One region of the Streptomyces sp. NPDC015345 genome, then DNA from elsewhere that is predicted to be linked to it. Evidence: riboswitches for the same ligand, from Rfam matches in the RefSeq annotation. Region 1 holds a riboswitch; each other region holds the start of a gene.

Region 1 (4,204 bases):
CGCCGGAGAGCTGGTCGAAGGAGCGGTGGGCCAGGTCGGTGGCGTCCACCGCGGCAAGCGCCGACGTGATCAGAGCGGCATCCTCGGGGGTGTCCCCGTCGAGCAGCCGTTTGTGCGGGGTGCGGCCCATCGCGACGACCTCACGCACCGAGAGGTCGAAATCGGCGCCCGACTCCTGCACCACCGCGGCCACCGTCCGGGCGAGTTGCCGTACGGGCAGCGACCAGGCGTCGGTGCCGTCGACGCTCACCCGGCCGGTCACGGGGCGCAGGACGCGGTAGACGGCGCGCAGCAGGCTGGACTTGCCGCTGCCGTTCGGCCCGACCAGTCCGATGACCTCGCCGGGGCGGGCGGTCAGGGAGACGTCCTCGACCAGGCGGTGCGCGCCGGCGGTGAGAGTGACCCCGTCGATGACGAGTCGCGTGCCGGTCATGCCCCTCCTCGGTCGGTGGTCCGCCGGGCGTCGCGACGCATCAGCCACAGGAAGAACGGACCGCCGCACAGAGCCGTGAGCACGCCCACGGGGATTTCCATGGGTGCGGCGACGATGCGTGCGGCGATGTCGGCCCAGATGAGGAAGACCGCGCCGCCGAGGGCGGCCGTCGGCAGGACGCGGCGGTGGTCGCCGCCGACGACGAGGCGGACGATGTGCGGCAGCATCAGGCCGACGAAGCCGATCGGTCCGGCCGCAGCGACCAGGATGCCGGTGACCAGAGAGAGCAGGACGAACATGCGGGCGCGGAAGCGCGCCACGTCCAGCCCCATCGTGGTCGCGGCTTCCTCGCCGGCGAGCAGCAGGTTCAGATTGCGGGCCTGCACCATGAGGATGCCGACGCCCAGGAGCACAGCGGCGCTGGGCAGCCAGAGGGTGTCCCAGTTGACGCCGCCGAGACCGCCGAGGGTCCAGGCGAGGACCGCGCGGGCCTCGTTGCCCCGGTCGGTGGTGAGCAGCAGCAGGTCCAGTACGGCGGTGAGCACCGCGGCGATGGCCACACCGGACAGGACCAACCGTGCCGAGGTGATCCGGCCGCCGGTACGGGCGGTGGCGTAGACGAGCAGCAGTGCGCCCAGCGCACCCGCGAACGCGGCGGCCGACAGCGACACCGGCCCGAACCAGGTCACCCCGAACACGATCACTACGACCGCGCCCAGGGATGCCCCCGAGGAGACGCCGAGCAGGTAGGGCTCCGCGAGCGGGTTGCGGATAAGGGCCTGCAGGGCGGTGCCCACCACGGCGAGCCCGGCGCCGGCCACCGCGCCGAGCAGCACCCGCGGCGCCCGTACGTCCAGCACGATGGTCTCCCGCGCCCCGGTCCAGTCCGGGGTCGCCCAGTCGGCGCCCAGCGCGTGCGTCACGATGCCCCATACCTGGCCGGGCGGCACCCGCACCGAGCCGATGGCCAGGCCCGCCGTGGCGGAAACCACCAGCAGAACGGCCAGGACGACGAGGGTGACGGCGAGAGTGGCCGGGCCCGTCCGCCTGTCGCCCTGCTGTCGGCGTCGCACGGCCCGCTCGGCGCCGGTTTCGGTGGCGGGGGCCGTCACGCGAAGCTCTTGGGATGGATGCCGCGGGCCAGGTCCTCCACCGCGTACGCGGACCGCACGCCGACGAGGGTGGCGGTCAGCGGCAGGACGACGAACCGCTTGTTCTTGATGGCGGGCACGTCCTCGAGAGCGGGCTGCGAGAGCAGGAACTTCTTCTTCTGCTCGACGCTTCCGGCGCCGGCGTAGTCGTAGATGGCGATGACTTCCGGCTTGCGCTCGACGACCTGCTCCCAGGAGACGTCGCCGAAGACGTCGTCGAGGTCGGCGAAGACGTTCTCGCCACCGGCCAGTCGGATCACTTCGGTGCCCAGGCTCTTGCCGCCCGCGGTGAAGGCGGACTTGTCGCCGCTGTCGTACACGAAGACGGGCACCGCGGGCTCGCCCTTGACGGCCGTCGCGGGCTTGTCGACTCGTGCCTGGAGCTCGGACACCAGCTTGTCCGCCCGGTCGGACACCCCGAAGATCCGGCCGACGGCGCGGATCTCCTCGTAGGTGTCCTTCATCGTCACGCGCTTCTTGCCGCAGTATTCGCGGTTGAGGTGGGTGTCGATGCCGGCGTCGGCGAAAGCCTTGCGGGAGCGGCCTTCGTTCTCGGCGAAGGCGCTGCCGTAACCGCCGTAGACGAGGTCCGGCTCGGCGTCCAGGACGGTCTCGAAGGAGGGTTCCCTCTTCGCCAGTTCCGGGATCGACTCGAAGTCCTTCTTCAGCTCGGGCAGGACGGCGGAGTCGGGGAAGGCGGTGCCGACCATACGGTCCTTCAGCCCGAGGGCGAGCATCAGTTCCGCAGGGTGCTGGTGGATGGTGACGACGCGGGAAGGCGGCTTGTCGTACGTCGTCTTCACGCCGCAGTTGTCGATGGTGACGGGGAAGCCGCCGGCCGAAGATGCCGTGGCCTTCGCGTCCTGGGCGGTGTCCTGCGACGAGCCGCAGCCGGCGGTCAGCAGGGCAGCCGACAGGGCGACGGCCGCGGCCGTGACACGCAGGGCAAGCCGCCTGCGGGGAGAGGTGAACAGCGGGGGACGGGACGAACCGTCGTACACGTTGAGCCTCCTGGGGAGTCCGCGCTCCTCGGAACGGGCCCGCGACAGGCCAGTGTCCTGACTCCCGGATCGACGCTCCCCCTGCCTTCCCGCGCGGCGCGCGGTGGCGTGTCGAAGGGTGCACTCCCCGGTCACAGTGGCGGGACCGTGCCGGATTCGCACCGGCTTCCTGTCTCCCGTCGCGGCGATGACCAGGTGATACTACGGTCCGCCGAGCACAGGCCAAAAGGGCGTACGCCCCCGCGCGCACGCCCCCGAGCCCGCCGTCACACCTCGCGGACCGCCCGCAGCACCAGCCGCTCGGCGTTCTCGTCGTAGGGACGGCCATCGAAACCGCCGAAGATCTCCACCCGGCCGAAGCCCGCCTCCTCCACCATGCGTCGTAGCTCGACCGCGCTGTACACGAACCACACCAGGGTGGCCCGCGTCACCTGATCGCCCCGGACCAGGACCCAGTCGCTGCGCAGCCGCGCCCAGTCGTCCAGCACGGTGTCGGTCTGCACCATCAAGTCCTCGCCCCGCTGCACCACCTTGGGCGGGGTGACCCTACGGGCCAGCAGTTCCTTGCCGGCGAGGTCCAGGACGAGCGTGCCGCCGGGGGCCAGACAGGAGTGCATGGTGCGCAGCACACGGGCGTTGTCGGCCGGGTCCTCGAAGTACCCGAACGAAGTGAACATGCTGAGGACGACATCGAAGGCGCCCGGCGCCTCGTACTCGCGTGCGTCGGCCTGGACGTACCGGACCTGGGCACCGGTGCCGGCCGACCGCTTCCTGGCCCGGTCCAGCATGGCCGGGCTCAGATCCACTCCCGTCACATCGCAGCCCCGGTCGGCCAGCGGCACGGTGAACACACCCGGTCCGCAGCACAGGTCCAGTACCCGGGCGCTTGCGGGGAAGGACAGCAGGGGAGAGGTGTGAAGCAGTTCCTCGGCCTGCGCGTAGCGCTGCTCGGGGAAGAGGAAGTCGTAGAACTCGGTCCAGAAGCCATCGTCCTGGAACCCGCCCGTTCGTGCCATGCGGTCTCAGTGCTCCTTCGTCGTCGTCATCATGCGGGTCGGGTGTCTTGCCGGGCGCTCGCGCAGCGCCAGCAGGGCCGGAGGCAGCAATACGCACTGGGCGGCGGCCAATAGCCAGAACCAGCCGGTGTTCCCCGCCTGTTCGGTGAGGCCGTACACCTGTCCGCCGAGCACTCCGCTCGCGCAGGCGCCGAGCCCCGCGGCCAGTCGCTGCTGGCCGAAGACCACGGCGTCCGAGCGTGGGCTGTGGTGCAGCGCCTCCAGGTCGTTCTTGAGAAACAGGACGATGTCGCCCAGGGTGATCAGTGTCCCGCCCGCCAGCAGCGCGGGCCGGGTGCCGATCGCGAGGACGGCAAGCCCAGCGGCCAGGCCCGCGAAGCCGATCACGAGGGCTGTCGCGTAGGGCATGCGCCGGATCAGGCCGGACGCGAGGGGCTGTACGACGATGACCACGGTGAAGCAGAGCAGCAGGACCAGGCTGTAGAACGTGCTGGAGGCCCGCTCGACGGCGTACACCGCCAGGAAATGCTGGAAGTGGAAGTAGAGGTAGAAGGCGAGCGCGTTGGCGGCGAACGGCAAGGCCGCCACCCCGGCCAGCAGCCC
Region 2 (4,204 bases), on a different contig from region 1:
CCCAGACCAGGAACACCGCGCCGGTGAGTGCCGTGACCGGGAGCAGCCGGGCGTGCCCCGAGCCGGTGAAGGCGCGGGCCGCGTGCGGCAGGACCAGGCCCACGAAGCCGATGGCGCCCGCCGAGCTGACCAGGACGGCGGTCAGCAGCGCCGTCACGCAGAGCAGGACCAGGCGGGTGCGGGCCACCCGTACGCCCAGTGTCGCCGCCGCCTCCTGCCCGAAGGCGAAGGCGTCGAGCGTACGGGCGTGACCGAGGCAGACGAGCAGCACCGCGGCGAGGACCGCCGCGCACAGCCACACGTCCGTCCAGCCCGCCCCGCTGAGCGAGCCGAGCAGCCAGAACAGCACGCCGCGGGTGGTCTCCGCGTCGCCCGCGGTGAGGATGACGAACGATGTCAGCGCGGAGAAGAGCTGCATCGCGGCGACGCCCGACAGTACGACGCGGTCCGTCGTGCCGCCGAGTGTGTGGCTCAGCAGGAGGACGAGCGCGAACGAGCAGAGCGCGCCCACGAAGGCGCCCGCCGAGATCGACAGCGCTCCCCCGCCGACACCGAGGACGACGACCGCGACCGCTCCGGTGGACGCCCCGGACGACACCCCGAGCACGAAGGGGTCCGCGAGGGGGTTGCGGAGCAGGGACTGCATGACCGCGCCGCAGACCGCGAGGCCCGCGCCGCAGACCGCGGCGAGCAGGGTGCGGGGCAGCCGCAGGTTCCAGACGATGCCGTCCCTGATGGGGGTGAGGTGTGCCTCGCCCCAGCCGAGGTGCGCGGCGAGCGCCGAGAACACGTCGGGGACCGAGATGTCGGCGGGGCCGATGGTGACGGCGACCGCCACCGAGAGGACGAGCGCGGCGCCGCCGGCCAGCCACAGCAGCCCATGCCGGACGGGGGCGACCGGGCTCACTTCGCCAGCCCGAACTTCCGCAGGCCGGCGGCCACTTGCTCGATGCCGTCGACCGTGCGGATCGTGGGGTTCATGGCCTGGCCGCTGAGGAGTACGTAGCGCTTCTTCTTGACGGCGGTGAGGTTCTTGGTCGCGGGGTTGGACTCCAGGAACCTGATCTTCGCCGCGGCGCTCTCCGCGGACTGCGACTTGCGGGTGAGGTCACCGATGACGAGGACGTCGGGGTCGCGGTCGGCGACGGTCTCCCAGTTGATCTGGGGCCACTCCTCGCGGGTGTCGTCGAAGACGTTCTTCGCGCCGAGTTCGCGGGTGATGATGCCGGGGGCGCCGCAGCAGCCCGCCATGTACGGGGCGTCGGAGTTGGCGAACCAGTACAGGAGCGAGACACCGGACGCGTCGATGTCCTTCGTGGCCTTCGCGACGCGGCCCTTCAGGTCCGCGATCAGCTTCTCGCCGCGCTTCTCGACGCCGAACACCTCGGCGAGGTCGCGTACCTCGCCGTAGACGGTGTCCATGGTGAGGGTCTTGACGCGTTTGCCGTCGCCGCCGCCGTCGTTGTCCTTGCCCGCGCAGTCGGTGGGCGAGACGTAGACGGGCACGCCGAGTTCGGTGAACTTCGCGCGGTCGGCGACGCCGCCCTTGCCCACGGTGTAGAGGAAGGAGGCGCTGACGAAGTCCGGCTCCTTGGAGAGGACCTTCTCCAGGGCGGGGTAGCGGTCGGCGAGCCGCTCGACCTTCGCGTTCTCCTTCTCCAGGTGCTTCGGGATGGGGTCGGTCCAGGTGCCCGTGCCCGCCATGCGGTCGGCGAGGCCGAGGGAGAGCAGGATCTCCGTGGAGCCCTGGTCGAGGGAGACGGCGCGCTTCGGCGGGGCCTGGACCTCGGCCTCCTTGCCGCAGGAGGCGACCGTGACGGGGTAGCCGTCGGCGCTCTTGCCCGCGGACTTCTGGGCGGAGCCGCCACCGCAGGCGGTGAGCGCGAGCAGTGCGGTACAGAGCACGGCGGACATACGGACTGTCGAGGACACGCGATCCCTTGAGTGTCACGGCTCATACGCGGAGCCTGGTCTGCGTCACGGCCTCCGCCGCCCGGTGTGCGAGCGGAGGCGCCAGCAGGTCTTCGGACTCGGGATCGAACCGGACGGGGCGCCTTCCCAGGCGTCCGAAGACGCCCAGTGGCCGTGGCCCCGCCCGTCCCCCTCACCGCTGCGCGTCAGTTCCGGATTTCCACCGGATTCCCTGGCCCAGGTGTGGGTTTGACTGGCTTGCGCAAGTTATCACGCGTCTTCACCGGCCCGGGCCCGGCCTCGGCTCGCCCCGGTAGGTGCCGAAGGACCAGCGGTTTCCCTCGGGGTCCTGGATGCCGAACTCGCGGCTGCCGTACGGCTTGTCCTCGATGTCGCCGGTGATCTTCACGCCCGCCTCGCGGAGGCGGTGGTACAGGTCGTCCACCCGGTCGGTCACGACATAGGCGCCGGAGGTGCCGGGTTTCCCGCAGGTCTCGGCGGCCGTCCCGGGGTCGTACGAGCCGAGCATGACGCCGCCTCCCTCGGGCCAGTCGAGCTGGGCGTGGACGACGCGGCCGCCGTCCTCGTACACGGCCGTGCGCAGGAAGCCGACGGTGTCGACGAGGAAGTCGATCAGGGCGGGGGCGTCCTGCGCCTGGAGGCATGGCCAGGTCGTGGGGGCGGGGGTGGTGGTGAGCGGCTCGTGCTGTGTGGTGTCAGGCGCGGTATCAGGTGTGGTGTCAGGTGTGGTGTTCATGTCTGCCACTCTTCGCCTCCGGCGTGCGCCCCGGCTTGGATATTCCGGCACTCCTCGGCCAGCCAGCCCGTGGGGCTCACCCCCGTGTACTGCCGGAAGTCCCGTACGAGGTGGGAGTGGTCGTAGTAGCCCGTGTCGGCGGCGACCCGGGCGAGGTCCGGCGGGTCACCCGCCGCGACGGCGCGGGTCACGGCCGCCTTGGCGTGCTGGAAGCGCATCAGGCGCGCGGCCTGCTTGGGGCTCAGGCCGGTCTCGGCGCGGAAGAGGGCGGTCAGGCGGCGCTCGCTGAGGGCGACGTGCCGGGACAGGCCGCCGAGGGTACCGGCGCCGCGGTGCCGGGCGAGCCAGGCCCAGGCCTCGGCGACCTCGGGGCGCACGGCTCCGGCGGGCCGGGCCGCGCGCCGCCTCAGGTAGTCGGCGAGGACGGCGAAGCGGTCCTCCCAGGCGTCCAGGGCGCACAGCCGCTCACGCACCTCGGCGGCGCGCGCGCCGAGGACGTCGGTGCCGCCGACGACGAGCTGTCCGGCGAGCTCACCGGCGGGCAGGCCGAGGAGCGCGCGGGCCGCCAGCGGGTGCACGGCGAGCTGGACGCCCGCCTCGTGCTCGGGCTGGACGACGTAGGCGGGGCTCTGGTGGAGGCCGCCCACGATGATGTCGGTGCGGACCGCGTCGGCGCCGGTCGCCTGGGCGGGCGTACCGCCGGTGGCGATGGCCCCGTCCAGCGAGAAGATCACCGTCAGGTACGGCGAGGGCAGGCCCCGGTGCAGGGCGGGCCGCTGCCCCGCGGTGCGGTAGCCGACCGCGGAGACGACCATGCCGTCGAGCCGGGGAACGGCCCGCACGAACTCACGGGAGCCCATGCGGTCCAGTATGCGACGCCCCGGCCTCCACCGCCGAGGCCTCGCCCCGGGCCGCACGCGCCCGCCGACGCCCCTCTCCGCTACCCGCCACCGCGCCCCCCATGCCCGCCCGCCCCGGTGACTTCGATCATGGGAATCCCGTGGCCGGGCCCATAGCATGGCGCGCCGCTCCGGACGGGGCCGCGCATCGCACTCAGGAACGGCGGGACACGGGAAACATGGCAGTACGAGCCAAGAACAAGCGGGCCCTCATCGGTGGCGTGGGGGCGCTCGTCGCCGCCGCACTCGCGGGCGGCGCGCTGTGGCCCGCCGGTGAGGCGACGGCGGCCGACACCTCGGCCGCCACCGCCCGCGAGCTGTCGCACTGGCCGGAGCCGGTCGCGAAGAAGCTCGGCAAGGTCATCGCCGCGAACGACCACAAGGGCGCGTATGCCGTCTTCGACGCGGACAACACCTCGTACCGCAATGACTTGGAGGAGTCGCTGCTGCCCTTCCTGGAGATGAAGGGCGTGCTGACCCGCAAGACCATGGACCCGTCCCTGAAGGTCATCCCGTTCAAGGACACGGCGACGCACAAGGAGAGCCTCTACAGCTACTACAACCGGCTGTGCGAGGTCGACGACCAGGTCTGCTACCCGTGGGCCGCGCAGATCTTCTCCGGGTTCACGCTGAAGGA
Region 3 (4,204 bases), on a different contig from region 1:
AGGCCGACCGGGCGCCACTTGGCGTTGGAGCGCCCGGCCTGCTCGGTCGGGTAGAAGTTGATGTCGACGACGCGGTCGAGGAAGGTGACGGCGGTGCGGACGGTCTCGTCGAGCCGGTCCCAGGCGAGGTCGCCGTCCTCCACGAAGGCGCCGAGGTTCACCGAGCCGAGGTTGCAGACCGCCGTCTCGCCGTCGTCCGTCACCTCCAGGATCTCGGTGCAGAGGTTCGAGGAGTGCACGGTGTGGCCGGGCTCCGCCGTCTGGTTGGCGGTGCGGTTGGCGGCGTCCTTGAACGTCATCCAGCCGTTGCCGGTCTGCGCGAGGGTGCGCATCATGCGGCCGTACAGGTCCCGGGCCGGGATGGTCTTCTTCGCGAGCCCGGCGGCCTCGGCCCCGCGGTAGGCGGCGTCGAACTCCTCACCCCACAGGTCGACGAGGTCGGGCACGTCGGCCGGGGAGAACAGCGACCAGTCCTGGTCGGCGGCGACCCGGCGCATGAACTCGTCCGGGATCCAGTGCGCGAGGTTGAGGTTGTGCGTGCGGCGCGCGTCCTCACCGGTGTTGTCGCGCAGTTCGAGGAACTCCTCGATGTCGGAGTGCCACGTCTCCAGGTAGACCGCGGCCGCGCCCTTGCGCCGGCCGCCCTGGTTCACGGCGGCGACCGAGGCGTCCAGGGTCTTCAGGAACGGCACGATGCCGTTGGAGTGCCCGTTCGTGCCGCGGATCAGCGAACCCCGGGAACGGATGCGGGAGTACGAGAGTCCGATGCCGCCCGCGTGCTTGGAGAGCCGCGCGACCTGGTGGTAGCGGTCGTAGATCGAGTCCAGCTCGTCGAGCGGGGAGTCGAGGAGGTAGCAGGAGGACATCTGCGGGTGGCGGGTGCCGGAGTTGAAGAGCGTCGGTGAGGACGGCAGGTAGTCCAGGCGGCTCATCAGGCCGTACAGCGCGGCGACCTCGTCCACGGCCGCGGCGCCCTCGTCCTTGGCCAGGCCGCTCGCGACGCGCAGCATGAAGTGCTGCGGGGTCTCGATGACCTGCCGGGTGATCGGGTGGCGCAGCAGATAGCGGCTGTGCAGGGTGCGCAGGCCGAAGTACTCGAAGCGGAAGTCCGCGCCGGCGGCGAGCGCGGCGTCCACCAGCGCGTCGAGCCGGGCCGCGTGCGCCGTCACGAACTGGGCCGTGCGGTCGGCGATCAGGCCCTCGCGGTGGCCGACCGCCACGGAGTCGGTGAAGGAGCGCACGCCCTGCGTCGCCGCCTCCTCGCGGATGCCGATCGACAGGAGCCGGGCCGCCAGCTTCGAGTACGCCGGGTCCTCGGCGATGAGCCCCGCGGCCGCCTCGGTCGCGAGCTCCCGCAGCTCCGACGCGTCGGCCCTGGCCGAGCGGCCGCGCAGCGCGGCGGCGGCGACCCGGCCGGGGTCGGCGTCGGGAAGGTCGGCGGTGAGATCGGTCAGGGTGCGCAGCAGCGCGGCCCCTGGCCCGTCGGTTCCCTCGGCACCCTGGGCGGTGGGCGTCGACGGCGCTGACGCGGGTTCGGCAGGCGCGATGGTCACGTGGGGGCACTCCCTCGCTCGGCTCTGGGCCAGGAGGAGGGGGGCGGGCACACACGGGCGCACCCGGGCAGGGCGGCGTACCGCGTCCACCGGCCCACTCCACGAGGCCCGGACGGTCGGCACCCGGGCCGGACGGCACGGGTGCACTGTCGGCAGGTCCTCGGACTCCGCGTACGCGCAATACGTACACATGCACCGTTGCGGGACAGTTCCGGACTTGCACCGGATTCCCCTGCGGCGACAGCGAGCACGAGCATACATCTTGTGTCGGGTTCCTGAGGCGGCCCCACATCTTGTGTCGGTGCGCAGGGGGAGTCGGGTGGGCTCAGAGAGTCAACGCGTAGGCGAGCAGCGGCACGGTCTCGATCGGCCGCCAGTCGCGCTCGGGCGTCCGTACGAAGCCGAGGCGCCCGTACAGCCGGTGGGCGGCGTGCATCGACGTCTGCGTGGACAGGACGAGCCCGGTGCGGCCAGCCTCCTTGGCGCGCCGCACGCACTCCCGTACGAGCGTCTCGCCGGCGCCCCGGCCGCGCGCCTCGGAGGAGACGGCCAGCATGCGGATCTCCGCCTCGCTCTCGCGCGCTATGTCGGCCATGGGCCCGCCGGAGGGGACGTAGGTGACGCAGCCGAGTACGGTCCCGTCCGCCTCCGCCACCAGGACCTCCGCCGCGGCCGCGCGCGCCGCCACGTCGCGCAGCACGTCCAGATAGGGGTCCTCCGCCCCGAAGTCCAGGTGTTCGTCGTCGAGATAGGCCTGTGCGGTGAGGGCGCCCAGCGCCTCGTACTCCTCGGGGCGGGCCTGCCTGATCGTGATGGTCGTCGTATCCATGAGGCGCAGTGTGCAACACGGGTACGACAAAGGCCGCCGGTTTTCCGGCGGCCTTTGTCGGTGCGGGTGGGGAAGGGCTCAGTGCCCGGCGCCCGCGGTCGCCTTGGGCAGTTCCTGGATGACGCCCGGGTCGCCCGCGTCCGCGGTGTAGTCACCGGGCGAGGTCTCGTCGATGCCGTCCGGGGCCTTCAGCGCCTTCAGGACGAAGGTGAGGACCACGGTGACGATGACGTTCAGGACGAACGCGGTGAGGCCGATGTAGCCGATCTCGCCGATGCCAGGGATCGTGTCGGAGGAGCCGCCGAAGTGCTTCTGCGTCGGAGACGCGACGCCGTACGCCGCCAGCGTGCCGTAGACCATGCCGACCGCCCAGCCGGCGAGGAGCGCCCAGCGGTGGAACCACCGGGTGAACAGGCCGCCGACCAGCGCGGGCATCGTCTGGAGGATCCAGATGCCGCCGAGCAGCTGGAAGTTGATCGCGACGGTCTTGTCCATGGTGAGGACGAAGGCGAGCGCGCCGACCTTCACCAGCAGCGAGACCAGCTTGGAGACCTTGGTCTCCTGCGCGGGCGTCGCGTCGGGCTTGAGGAAGTCCTTGTAGATGTTGCGGGTGAAGAGGTTCGCGGCCGCGATCGACATGATGGCCGCCGGGACCAGCGCGCCGATGCCGATGGCCGCGAAGGCCACGCCCGTGAACCAGTCCGGGAACATGGTCTCGAAGAGCTGCGGGATGGCCAGCTGGCCGTTGTCCACCTTGATGCCCGCCGCGATCGCCATGAAGCCGAGCAGCGCCAGCAGGCCGAGCATCAGTGAATACAGCGGCAGGATGGTGGTGTTGCGGCGGATCACGTTGCGGCTCTTCGAGGAGAGCGTCGCCGTGATCGAGTGCGGGTACATGAACAGCGCGAGGGCCGAGCCGAGCGCGAGCGTGGCGTACGTCCACTGCCCGGCCTCGGCGGGCGCGAGCGCGCCACGCGGCTTGTCGGTCGCCGGGTTGGTCTGCGCGAAGGCGTCACCGGCCTTGGCGAAGATGTCGTCGAAGCCGCCCAGTTTGATCGGGATGTAGATGATCGCGACGACGATGACGAGGTAGATCAGCCCGTCCTTCACGAACGCGATCAGCGCGGGCGCGCGCAACCCCGACGAGTAGGTGTACGCGGCGAGCACCGCGAAGGCGATCAGGAGCGGCAGGTCCTTGATGAACCAGTTGGTGTCCGGGCCGCCGCCGACGCCCATGACGTCGAGGACGGCCTGGATGCCGACGAGTTGGAGCGCGATGTAGGGCATCGTGGCGAGGATGCCGGTGACCGCGACGGCCAGCGAGAGCCCCTTCGACCCGAAGCGCCCGCGCACGAAGTCCGAGGTGGTCACATAGCCGTGCTTGTGCGAGACCGACCACAGGCGCGGCAGGAAGGTGAAGATCAGCGGGTAGACGAGGATGGTGTAGGGCACCGCGAAGAACCCGGCCGCGCCCGCCGCGTAGATCGCCGCGGGGACGGCCACGAAGGTGTACGCGGTGTAGAGGTCGCCGCCGAGCAGGAACCATGTGACCCAGGTGCCGAACGACCTGCCGCCGAGGCCCCATTCGTCCAGGCTCTGGTCGTTCTCGGCCTTGCGCCAGCGGGCGGCCAGGAAGCCCATGACCGTGACCGCTATGAAGAAGAAGATGAAGACGGCGAGCGCGACGCCGTTGACTCCGCCGTTCATGACCGCGCACCTTCCTTGCGGGCGCGCTGGTCACGCTGCCACAGCTTGTACGCGATCATCGTGAGCACCGTGGAGATGACGACCCACAGCATCTGGTACCAGTAGAAGAACGGGA
Region 4 (4,204 bases), on a different contig from region 1:
CACCACCGGGAGCAGGGTGCGGTGGGCGGCGCCGACCAGCATGCGGGCGGCGTGCGGCACCATCAGGCCGACGAAGCCGATGGCCCCGCTGTACGCGACGAGGACGCCGGTCAGGAGCGAGGCGAGGACGAAGACGGCGGCGCGGAAGCGGGCGGTGTCCAGGCCGAGGACGGTGGCGCCCTCCTCGCCGACGAGCAGCAGGTCCAGCGGGCGGGCCAGCGCCACCAGGAAGGCGGTGCCCACGGCCAGGACGGCGCAGGGCAGGGCGAGCATGTCCCAGCGGGCGCCGCCGAGGCCGCCGAGCGTCCAGTACAGGACTTCCTTGAGGTGGTCGGCGCTGTCGGCGGTGACGAGGATGAGGCTGGTCAGGGCGGTGAGCACGTACGAGACGGCGACGCCGGCGAGGATCAGCCGCCCGGTGGCGAAGCCTCCGCCACCGCTTCGGGCCAGGGCGTAGACGAGGACGAGCGCGAGCAGCGCGCCCGCGAAGGAGGCCGCGGGGATGGTGACGGCGGTGCTGAGGGCGGCGCCCAGGCCGAAGACACCGCCGAGGACGATCGCGCTGACGGCGCCGACGGAGGCGCCCGAGGAGACGCCGAGGAGGAAGGGGTCGGCGAGGGGGTTGCGTACCAGTGCCTGGAGGACGGTGCCGATGACCGCGAGGCCGGCGCCGACGGCCGCGCCGAGCAGGACTCGGGGCAGGCGGACGTCCAGCACGATCGTGCGGAACGGAGAGGGTTCCGCACCGCCGGTGAGGATGTCCAGGACCTGGCTCGGCGGGATGCGTACGGAGCCCAGGGCGAGGCCGGCGACGGTCGCTGCCGCGAGGGCCGCGGTGAGTGCCGTCAGGATCAAGAGGCGCCGCCCCTTCGACCCCCGCCGATCGCCCTCCGGGCTCGTCCTCAAACGCCGGACGGGCTGGGATGTGCCGCCCCCGGGCCGGATCTCCAGGGCGCTCACAGCTGGCCCGCCAGCTTCCTCACCGCCTCCGGCGCTCGTACCCCCGTGACCACGTCCGACAGCCGCAGCACCGCGAAGCGCTCGTGCTTGACGGCGGGGACGTCCGCGAGGGCCGGGTCGTCGAGGAGGCGCTTCTTCTTCTGGGCGACGGTCGTGGCGCCGTAGTCGAGGATGAGGATGGCCTCGGGGCGGCGCTCGACGACCTTCTCCCAGGACGCGTCGCTGAAGGCCTTGTCGACGTCGGCGAAGACGTTGCGGCCGCCCGCCCGCTCGATGATGTCGTTGCCGATGCCGCGGCCGCCCGCCGTGAACGCGGTCTTGTCACCGCTGTCGTAGACGAAGACGGAGACCGGCTTCCCGCTCTGCGAATTCTTCGAGTTCTGCGAGTTCTTCGACTTCTTCGCGGTGGCGGCCAGTTCGCGCTTCGCCCCGCTCACCCACTTCTCGGCGCGCTCACGCACCCCGAAGGTGGCACCGACCTCCCGCACCTCGCGGTACACGTCGTCCATGGTGACCGCCCGCTTCGCGCAGCCCTCGACGTTGAGGCGGCTCTTGATCCCGGACTTGGCGAGCGCGGAGCGGCTGCGGCCGTCGCCGGCGAGGAAGGCGCTGGCGTAGCCGCCGTAGACGAAGTCGGGGTCGGCGGAGAGCAGCTTCTCGTAGGAGGGGTACTCCTCGGCGAGCACGGGGAGGGATTCGTACGCCTTCTCGTACTTCGGCAGGACCTTGTCGTCGAGGTAGGCGGTGCCCGCCAGGCGGTCCTTGAGGCCGAGTTCCAGCATCACTTCGGTGGCGTGCTGGTTCATGGTGACGGCGCGCTCGGGCGGTGCGTCGTACGTCGTCCTCACACCGCAGTTGGTGACGGTGTACGGGAAGCCGGGGGCCTTGGCGGCGGGCTTGCCCGAGCTGTCGCCGGACGAGGTGGAGCACGCGGCGAGCGGGACGAGCAGGGCCGCGGCGGTGAGCACGCGAAGGGCGCGGGACATGACGTACTGCCTCCTCCAGGGGATTTCCGCGTCCCCTGCGTTGCGTGGAGGAAGGCGGCAGGTCAGTACCTGACTCCCCCGCCGGGTGGGGGGCGGGGTCACAGTGGCGGGACCGTGCCGGGTTCGCACCGGCTTCCTGGGTCCTGCCGCCCTCGTGGGTAAAGATCAGTATGCCTGTACGACCTTTACCTCTTCCTCGGTGACCTCCCCGTCCACGATCCGGTACGAGCGGAACTGGAAGGGGCCCGCGTCGTCGGTGTCCGCGGTGGAGACCAGGACGTAGTGGGCGCCGGGTTCGTTGGCGTACGTGATGTCGGTGCGGGAGGGGTACGCCTCGGTCGCGGTGTGCGAGTGGTAGATGACCACGGGCTCCTCGTCGCGGTCGTCCATCTCGCGGTAGAGCTTGAGCAGGTCACCCGAGTCGAACTCGTAGAACGTGGGCGAGCGCGCGGCGTTGAGCATCGGGATGAAGCGCTCGGGGCGGCCGGTGCCCGCCGGACCCGCGACCACGCCGCACGCCTCGTCGGGGTGGTCCTGGCGCGCGTGCGCGACGATCTGGTCGTGGAGGGCCTGGGTGATGGTCAGCATGGCGCCAGGATAAGCAGAGGGCCCGCGCCGTACCGAAGTGTGGTACGGGCGGGCCCGAATGCTGGACAGAGGCCTTGGGGAGCCGGTCAGTCCTTGGAGAGGCGGTCGCCGGAGGCCTCCTCGCGGAGGCCGATCTTCCGCTTGTTGAAGGCCGCCGCCTGCGGGTTGCGGCTCTTGAGGACCAGGTAGGAGACGCCGAGGATCGCGGCCCAGACCGGAGCGGCGTACAGGGAGATCCGCGCGTCCTTGTCGACGCCCATCATCACGATGACCATGCCGATGAAGAGCAGCGCGAACCAGCTGGTGTACGGGGCGCCCGGGGCCCGGAAGGTGGACTGCGGCAGCTCGCCGCGGTCGGCCTTGCGGCGGTAGCGGATCTGGCAGGCCAGGATCATGATCCAGGCCCACATGCCGGAGATGGTCGCGAAGGAGACGACGTAGTTGAACGCCTCGCCCGGCCACTGGTAGTTGATCCAGACGCCGAACATCATGAACCCGGCGGAGACCGTGGTGCCGACCAGCGGCAGGCCGTTCTTGGTGAGCTTGGTGAAGAACTTCGGGCCCTGGCCGTTGAGCGCCAGGTCACGCAGCATGCGGCCGGTGGAGTACATGCCGGAGTTGCAGGAGGAGAGCGCGGCGGTGAGGACCACGAAGTTCACGATCGCGGCGCCGACGCCGAGACCCATCTCCTCGAAGGCGGCGACGAACGGCGAGACGCCGGGCTTGAAGGTGGTCCACGGGACGACCGACAGGATCATGATCAGCGCGCCGACGTAGAAGACGGCGATGCGCCACGGCACGGTGTTGATGGCCTTGGGCAGGACGGTCTTCGGGTCCTTGGACTCGCCCGCGGTGACACCGACCAGTTCGACGGCGAGGAAGGCGAACATCACGATCTGGAGCGTCATCAGCGTGGAGCCGATGCCGTTGGGGAAGAAACCGCCCTGGTTCCACAGGTGGGCCACGGTCGCGGTGTCACCGGCGTCGGAGAAGCCGATGGTGAGGATGCCGATACAGATCAGGATCATGCCGATGATGGCGGTGACCTTGACCATCGAGAACCAGAACTCCAGCTCGCCGAAGAGCTTCACGGAGATGAGGTTCGCGCCGTACAGGATGACCGTGAAGACGAGCGCGTACGCCCATTGTGGAACGGATCCGTGTGTCCAGTACTGCATGTACTGGGCGGCGGCGGTGACTTCGGTGATGCCGGTGACGACCCAGAAGAGCCAGTACGTCCAGCCGGTCACGAAGCCGAAGAACGGGCCCATGAATTCGCGCGCGTACTCCGAGAAGGAGCCCGACACGGGGCGGTACATGAGCAGCTCGCCGAGCGCCCGCATGATGAAGAAGATGACGAGGCCCGCGATGGCGTACGCCAGGATGAGGCTGGGGCCGGCCTTGTGGATGGCCTTGCCCGCGCCGAGGAACAGGCCGGTGCCGATGGCACCGCCGATCGCGATCATCTGGATCTGCCGGGCTCCCAGACCGCGCTGGTAGCCCTCGCCCTCGCCGGACGGGCCGCCCGCGGCCTGCACGGCACCATTGCCGTCGTGCCCGTCGTACTGCTCTTCGACCTGCACTGAGGTCATGGTGACGCCTTTCTCCATGTTGATCCGCGCCCGCGTATCGCGTTGATGGCTGCGGATCAGGTCCTGATCCCCCCGGAT

What was found. A riboswitch is a leader RNA that binds a small molecule or an ion and turns the genes downstream of it on or off. The one in region 1 is predicted to bind cobalamin.
Region 2: it holds a riboswitch for cobalamin, as region 1 does, so the genes downstream of both, ACF062_RS02305 (ABC transporter substrate-binding protein) here and ACF062_RS26775 (ABC transporter substrate-binding protein) in region 1, are expected to answer to the same signal.
Region 3: it holds a riboswitch for cobalamin, as region 1 does, so the genes downstream of both, ACF062_RS13565 (ribonucleoside-diphosphate reductase subunit alpha) here and ACF062_RS26775 (ABC transporter substrate-binding protein) in region 1, are expected to answer to the same signal.
Region 4: it holds a riboswitch for cobalamin, as region 1 does, so the genes downstream of both, ACF062_RS05855 (ABC transporter substrate-binding protein) here and ACF062_RS26775 (ABC transporter substrate-binding protein) in region 1, are expected to answer to the same signal.

Annotation. Positions count from the first base shown of each region.
Region 1 covers NZ_JBIBTX010000006.1:612,249-616,452, forward strand. The annotation lists gene ACF062_RS26765 (ABC transporter ATP-binding protein) at 1-433, opposite strand, end outside; gene ACF062_RS26770 (FecCD family ABC transporter permease) at 430-1,545, opposite strand; gene ACF062_RS26775 (ABC transporter substrate-binding protein) at 1,542-2,585, opposite strand; cobalamin riboswitch at 2,615-2,796, opposite strand; gene ACF062_RS26780 (class I SAM-dependent methyltransferase) at 2,852-3,601, opposite strand; gene ACF062_RS26785 (MFS transporter) at 3,608-4,204, opposite strand, start outside.
Region 2 covers NZ_JBIBTX010000001.1:488,867-493,070, forward strand. The annotation lists gene ACF062_RS02300 (FecCD family ABC transporter permease) at 1-907, opposite strand, end outside; gene ACF062_RS02305 (ABC transporter substrate-binding protein) at 904-1,914, opposite strand; cobalamin riboswitch at 1,998-2,184, opposite strand; gene ACF062_RS02310 (VOC family protein) at 2,192-2,668, opposite strand; gene ACF062_RS02315 (helix-turn-helix domain-containing protein) at 2,665-3,528, opposite strand; gene ACF062_RS02320 (haloacid dehalogenase-like hydrolase) at 3,747-4,204, shown strand, end outside.
Region 3 covers NZ_JBIBTX010000003.1:279,661-283,864, reverse strand. The annotation lists gene ACF062_RS13565 (ribonucleoside-diphosphate reductase subunit alpha) at 1-1,553, opposite strand, end outside; cobalamin riboswitch at 1,687-1,827, opposite strand; gene ACF062_RS13560 (GNAT family N-acetyltransferase) at 1,879-2,382, opposite strand; gene mctP (monocarboxylate uptake permease MctP) at 2,461-4,089, opposite strand; gene ACF062_RS13550 (DUF3311 domain-containing protein) at 4,086-4,204, opposite strand, start outside.
Region 4 covers NZ_JBIBTX010000001.1:1,293,714-1,297,917, forward strand. The annotation lists gene ACF062_RS05850 (FecCD family ABC transporter permease) at 1-849, opposite strand, end outside; gene ACF062_RS05855 (ABC transporter substrate-binding protein) at 957-1,946, opposite strand; cobalamin riboswitch at 1,989-2,139, opposite strand; gene ACF062_RS05860 (Mov34/MPN/PAD-1 family protein) at 2,112-2,534, opposite strand; gene ACF062_RS05865 (amino acid permease) at 2,621-4,126, opposite strand.